DNA from 2 places in the Brevibacterium sp. HMSC24B04 genome. Region 1 is predicted to be linked to the other one. Evidence: riboswitches for the same ligand, from Rfam matches in the RefSeq annotation. Region 1 holds a riboswitch; the other holds the start of a gene.
The links. A riboswitch is a leader RNA that binds a small molecule or an ion and turns the genes downstream of it on or off. The one in region 1 is predicted to bind thiamine pyrophosphate.
Positions count from the first base shown of each region.

Region 2: it holds a riboswitch for thiamine pyrophosphate, as region 1 does, so the genes downstream of both, thiM (hydroxyethylthiazole kinase) here and HMPREF3092_RS09395 (ECF transporter S component) in region 1, are expected to answer to the same signal.

Region 1 is NZ_KV786105.1:3,319-6,721, reverse strand. Features, by position in the region: gene HMPREF3092_RS09400 (DNA cytosine methyltransferase) at 4-1,128, opposite strand; TPP riboswitch at 1,339-1,464, shown strand; gene HMPREF3092_RS09395 (ECF transporter S component) at 1,490-2,197, shown strand; gene HMPREF3092_RS09390 (ECF transporter S component) at 2,212-2,904, shown strand; gene HMPREF3092_RS09385 (ABC transporter ATP-binding protein) at 2,901-3,403, shown strand, end outside.
Region 2 is NZ_KV786093.1:88,694-92,096, reverse strand. Features, by position in the region: gene thiD (bifunctional hydroxymethylpyrimidine kinase/phosphomethylpyrimidine kinase) at 1-281, opposite strand, end outside; gene thiE (thiamine phosphate synthase) at 278-976, opposite strand; gene thiM (hydroxyethylthiazole kinase) at 973-1,830, opposite strand; TPP riboswitch at 1,818-1,911, opposite strand; gene guaB (IMP dehydrogenase) at 2,138-3,403, opposite strand, start outside.

The DNA.
Region 1 (3,403 bases):
AGCTTATACGTCTGTGTGACCTCCGACACCTGGATGTTGGGGGTCTGATTTGGCTTCAACGACAGGCATTGAGCTCTCGATGCTTGGGTAGGGGATTCCGGCGAAGGATTTCAGGATCGCTTCGAAGATGATGCGCGCACCCTCAACCGGCACCGCCATGCCGATCTGCTTTCGGACCGATTCCTTCGACCCGATGAAGTCAAACTCATCGGGGAAGGTCTGCAGACGTGCGCGCTCACGGTTGGTAAGTGCACGAGGCTCTTCCCAGTGGTAAACGTGTGTGCCGCCGCCCCCCGAGCCGGTCACGGTGTAAGAAGGCCTATCGGGGTGGAGACGCTTGTAGATCTGCGAGATCTTCGTTGCCGTTTTGATCTGGAGGTGTTCCGGCAAATTGGCCGTGAAAGCGTTCTCACCAGCTTTGATGCGGTTCAGTCGTTCAACAACCTTTGGAGACTGTCGAGTTCTTTCCTGTCCTGTCGCGTCAGCTGGGATCGGAGGGTTCGTCAGTGCTGTGCGAACTGATACGTCGATGTCTGAGTACGGTTCTGGGCTTGGAACCTTGAACTCGACATCGATGTCTTTATGGATGCCGACGATGATGATGCGGTGACGGGACTGCGGTATGCCGTACTGCTCGAATTTGTAGAGATGGGGGACCAGTCGGTATCCCTCGCTGCTCAGGTCTGACAGGATCTGCTGGAATGCCTTGCCGCCCGCATTGCTTGACAGGCCGCCTACGTTTTCGGCGATGAACCATTTCGGACGAAAGTGACGGAGCACCTTGACGCCGTACGAGTAAAGAGGACCGTATTGGCCTTCGAACCCGAGTCGTTCGCCGACTACTGAGAAGTCGTTGCAGGGGAAGCCGAAGGCGAATGCGTCAATGTCGCCGAGTTCGTGCAGAATCTCGAAATCGAGGGTTTTGACGTCGCCGCAGATGACTGAGGGAGATTCGTCGTCTCCGACGATGTTGTGTGCGTAAGTCCGGCAGGTATCTGGGTCAATGTCATTTGCCCACTGGTGTTCGATTGAATAACCGCCTGCGGATGCGAGCTGAGCGCCCTTGGCGATACCGCCTGGGCCGGAGAACAGTTCTCCAAGGCGGAATATCTTGCTCTCGTGTTCCATGCGTCCTCCGCCCTTTTGCTTCTGCTGCAGCAGCTTAACACTTTTCGTGTCAGTCTGCGCCCAGGAAATTTTATCGTAGACCAGTTCTATTTGCAGCTGTGCGTCGGAACGTGACTCACCCGCTTGCCGTCCGACACCTCAACGGTCCACCCAGAACCCGCCAGACCACCCAATCCCGTGCGCCAGCGCACTGTCCTTGCTAAGGTATCGGCCGTACGACAGGGGAGCGCCTCGGATCAAACGTAGAGATCCGAACAAGGGCGCTGAGAGTGCGATGCCGCAGACCCTCGAACCTGCCCGGTTAGCACCGGCGAAGGAAGTCGAGCACACTCTTGACCCCTCCTTGCCTTGAGGAGGACTCATGACACAGGACAACCGTGTCCAGCCCGGACACCACACCAACCCAAGCAACCCGAACACCACCTCGTCATCACAGGCGAAAAACCCACAGAGCCCGCAGACAAAAACCAGCCTGCGCTGGCGGACCGTTGACATCATCGTCACCGTCGTCATCGCAGTGGCCGTTGGCGTCATCTTCTGGGGAGTCGCCGCCATCTGGGGCGTTTTCGAACTCTGGACCGTCGCATTCCCACCGCTGGTCGGCCTGTTCGGCGGCATCTGGGTTCTCGCAGGGCCACTTGCCGGAATCATCGTCCGCAAACCCGGCGCCGCCCTCATCGCCGAAACACTGGCCGCTGCCGTCGAAGCCGTGCTGGGCTCCAACTTCGGTTCAACCGCCATCATCTCCGGCCTCCTGCAGGGAGCCGGCGCCGAAATCGTGTTTCTCGCCTTCCTCTACCGCAAGTGGAACCTGCCCGTCATGCTCCTGTCCGGCCTCGGAGCGGGCATCACACTGGTTGTCGGCGAAATCGTCATGTACTACGCCAAATGGGCTATGACATTCAAGGTCGTCTACGCCGTGTGCGGAATCGCATCCAGCATTATCATTTCCGGATTGGGTGCATGGCTCCTGTGGAAGGCAATCGTGCCCACAGGCGCACTGTCAGCCTTCGCTTCCGGGCGAACGACAACCAGACCTCGCCAGCACACAACCCCCAACTGCACATGAACTGAAAGACCTCGATGACCCACACCGCACACACCACGCCCACACGCAGCCTCACATGGCGCACCGTTGACATCATCGTCGCGGCGGTACTCGCCGTCGCACTCGGTGCCGTGTACTTCGCGTGGACGTCCCTGCGGCCGATCATCGACGTCCCGTTCAACCTCGTGTTCCCACCAACCACGGGCCTAGTCGGCGGCCTTTACCTGCTGGCCGGGCCCGTGGGGGCACTCATCATCCGCAAACCCGGCGCCGCGATCGTGTGCGAACTCATCGCCGCAGCAACCGAAGCCCTCCTGGGTTCCGTCTTCGGCCCGGTCATCCTGTTCACCGGCCTGTGCCAGGGCATCATGACCGAACTCGTCTTCGCCCTGACCCGCTACCGCCGCTACACCCTCGGCATTTCCGTGCTCGCCGGCCTAGCACCCGCTATTTCGGTGTCCATCACCGACAACATCTTCTGGAACGCCGGCTGGGCCCTCGAATGGCAGCTGGTCTTCGCCGCCTGCGCCCTGGTCTCCGGACCCGTATTCGCCGGCCTGGGCGGCTGGTTCGTCTACCGCGCCATCCGCCGGACCGGAGTGCTGACCGGATTCGCATCCGGCACCGACCCGCGCCCGAGGCGCCGCCCACCTCACGCCGCCTGCTCACCCGAAGGGGCGGGTCACCGGGGGAGCCACTCAGAAAGCGAAAGTCCCGCAGATTCGTGACCACCACCTCGTCATCCCGACCCGCGGCAGTGTCCGCCCGCGGGTTCACCTGGTACCACTCCGGCCGTGCCGAACCGGCCGTTTCCGACCTCGACCTTGAAATCCCAGCTGGCCAGAAAGTTCTGCTGGTCGGCGGTTCCGGCGCTGGAAAATCAACGTTCCTTCACGCCGTTGCCGGTGTCCTGCCTGATGAATCCGGCGAACAGTTCGGCGAACTCCTGGTTGACGGCCTCCCACCGGACCCCGCCCGCGGAATCTCCGGGCTTGTTCTGCAGGACCCCGATTCACAGGTCATCCTCGCCGAAGTCGGCGACGACGTCGCCTTCGGCATGGCCAACGTCGGCATCCCAGCCGCAGACATCGCACGCCGGATCCCCGAAGCCCTCGACATTGTGGGCCTCGACGTCCCGCTGACTCACCCGACGGCAGCTCTGTCCGGTGGGCAGAAACAGCGTCTGGCCATCGCCGGGGTCGTCGCCATGCAGCCGGGCCTGCTGGT
Region 2 (3,403 bases), on a different contig from region 1:
GTCTGCACGAGTTCGGGTGTGCCGAGCATGCCGGACTTGGTGGCATCAACGTGGATGTCGTCGACGACCGAATCGAACTGGTCGATCACGAAGTCGTGGTCGATTTCGTAGATGCGGCTGACCCCGTGGGTGTTCTGTGCGACGAGGGCGGTGATGATGCTGGCCCCGTAGGCGCCGCGCGCGGTGAAGGTTTTGAGGTCCGCCTGGATTCCTGCACCACCGGACGGGTCGGTGCCGGCGATCGTGACGGCGACGGGAGGACGAGGGCCGGTTGCGGTCATGAGTTTTCTCCTGTGTAAGCCGAAAGAATGCTGCGTGCGGCCGCCGCTGGGTCGGGTGCGGTCATGATGGCTGATACGACGCAGATTCCCGCAGCGCCCGTGCCGCGCAGAGCTGCCGCGTTGTGGTCTTTGATGCCGCCGATGGCAAAAGCGGGCAGGCCTGCCTTTTCCGCACGTTCCCGGAAGCCGTCAGGGCCGATGGCACTGCGTCCGGTCTCTTTGGTCTGGGTTGTATACACCGGACCAATGCCCAGCAGATCGACGGCCTGACTGCGGGCGCGTTCAAAGTGTTCGGGTTCTTGGGCTGAAACTCCCAGCAGCGGTTCCGCACCGATGCGCTGGCGAACATCGTCTGCTGACATGTCGCCCTGGCCGACGTGCACGTGGACTTTCCGGCCTTGCTCCAGCAGGCGGGCGGCGACATCGACGCGATCATTGACGAAAACGGGGATTTCGGTTTGGATGCCGTGTTCCTCACGGGCCTGCTGAACAGCATCGAGCACACTCACCGTCAGCTTTTCGAAGCCGGCGTCGTCAATGTGCTTGTCACGCACCTGCACAATGCCCACTCCCCCTGCAATCGTCTGGGCGACGGTGTCGGCAACTGTGCGGCCAACACTTTCGGCCATCGCCGTGTCGGTCACCAGGTAGAGGTCGGTGCTGTATTCGGACAGGCGGCCCAGTGGTGCGCTCATGCGGTTCCTCCTGTTGTCCACGTGGTCTGGATCCGGGCTAGGTCTTCAGGCCGGGCAGCGTAGAGGCCGTCGAGGAAGTGCGCGGCAAATGTGCCGGGCCCATTGGCTCTTTTGTGCGCTGACTGGGCGGCCGAGGTGAAGTGCAGGTGCGCAGTCGCTGCGGCCATGCCGGTCCTCGCCTGATGGCTGAGGTCCTGTGTCTGCGGGGTGTGGGCGGCTGCTGCCGCGTATGCGGCGGTGAGCGCTCCGAGCGAGCACCCCGTGCCGATGACGCTGGGCATATAGGGGCAGCCGCCGGTGATTGTCACAGTGTGCGTGCCGGAATCGTCGGCAAAGACAATGGCGTCGGATTCCCCAGAAACAGCGGCGACGATACCGGTCTGGGCGAGGCTGGCAGCTGCGCCGAGGGCGTCGTCAACTGAGTGCGTTGAGTCGGTTCCGCGGGCGCTGCCGGACTGCTGTGCCAGGCCGATGACCTCCGAGGCGTTGCCGCGCACAACCGCCGGGCCGCTGTTCAGTGCGCGCACAATCCGGGAAGTGCGGTGCGCTGAGATCCCAAAGCCCACGGGGTCGAGAACCCACGGCTTGCCGGCCTGGTTGAAGGTGTCGATGGCAGCGTCAGCTGACAGGTACTGGTGCGACGTTGGGGTGCCGAAATTGATGAGCAGACCATCGGCAATGCCGGCGAAATCAGCGGCATCGGCTTCGTGGTCGATCATGGCGGGGCTGGCACCGGCCGCCAAGAGCACATTCGCGGCGAACTGCTGAACAACCGTGTTCACAATGCAGTGCACTAAAGGCGTGCGCTCACGCAGAGACTCAAGCAGCGTGCCCGCATAGTCTTTGAGTTCCATGACATCCCTTCGCTGGTCCTAACCACACAGGTTCAACGGGTTAATCTCAGCCGCTGTATTACGGCACCCCGTGTCACTACGCTCACCCTAACACCCACCACTGACACAAGCGCATGGCGCAGAGCCACGGCACAATCCCGCTCCGCCACAGACTGGTCCGCAGACCAGCCGACAGACCAGCCCAGCAGGCTCGAGAACCGCGACCTCCGCCTCGTGAGAAAAACCCACAAAAACAGCTGTGCGCCCGGCCAGAGGCGCGGGCGCACAGCGGATGTTCACAAGCGACAGCCGGTCAGGCTGCGGCGGATCAGTGGTAGTTAGGTGCTTCCTGGGTGATCTGAATGTCGTGCGGGTGGCTTTCCTTCAGACCGGCCGTGGTCAGGCGTACGAACTGGCCCTTTTCCTTCAGTTCCCGAATCGAGCGGGCACCCACGTAGAACATGGTCTGGCGCAGGCCGCCGGTCAGCTGGTAGGCCACCTGGCGCAGCGGACCGCGGTAGGACACGCGGCCCTCAATGCCTTCCGGAATGAGGTCGGTGTCGGTGGCGACATCAGCCTGGAAGTAGCGGTCCTTCGAGTAGGACTTGCCCTTGCGCGGAGCCATCGCGCCCAGCGATCCCATGCCGCGGTAGGCCTTGTACTGCTTGCCGTTGACCAGGACGAGTTCGCCGGGGCTTTCCTCACAGCCGGCCAGCAGCGAACCGAGCATGACCGAATCAGCACCGGCGACAAGAGCCTTGCCGATGTCACCGGAGTACTGCAGGCCACCATCGCCGATCACCGGGACATCGGCTTCGCGGGCTGCCTGGTAGGCCAGGTTGATGGCGGTGACCTGTGGGACGCCCACACCTGCGACAACGCGCGTGGTGCAGATGGAGCCCGGGCCCACACCCACCTTGATGGCGTCGGCGCCGGCGTCGATGAGTGCCTGAGCGCCTGCGCGGGTAGCCACATTGCCGCCGATGACCTGCACGTCCTTGAACGCCGGGTCTTTCTTCAGCGACTTGATCATGTCTGTCACACCGCGGGCGTGGCCGTTGGCGGTGTCGACCACGAGGACGTCGACACCAGCTTCGGCCAGAAGGCCTGCGCGCTCAAAGGCATCGCCGTAGAAGCCGACCGCAGCACCCACCATCAGGCGGCCTTCGCCGTCCTTGGAAGCGTCGGGGTATTCGTCGCGCTTGACGAAGTCCTTGACCGTGATGAGGCCCTGGATTTTGTTGTTTTCGTCAACCAGCGGGAGCTTTTCGATCTTGTGCTCTGCCAGAAGTTCGTAGGCCTTTTCAGCCGAGACATCGTGCGGGGCGGTGATGAGCGGCATCTTGGTCATGATTTCGCCGACCGTGGTGGTGGCGAAGTCAGAGCGCGGCACAAAGCGGAGGTCGCGGTTGGTGATGATGCCGACCAGCGTGTCATCGTCGTCAACCACGGGCAGGCCGGAAATGCGGTACTGGCCACACATGTAGTCGAGTTCTTCGAGCGACTTTTCGGCGGTGATCGTCACCGGGTCGGTGATCATGCCGGATTCGGAGCGCTTGACGTAGTCGACCTGGGCAGCCTGGTCTTCTTTCGA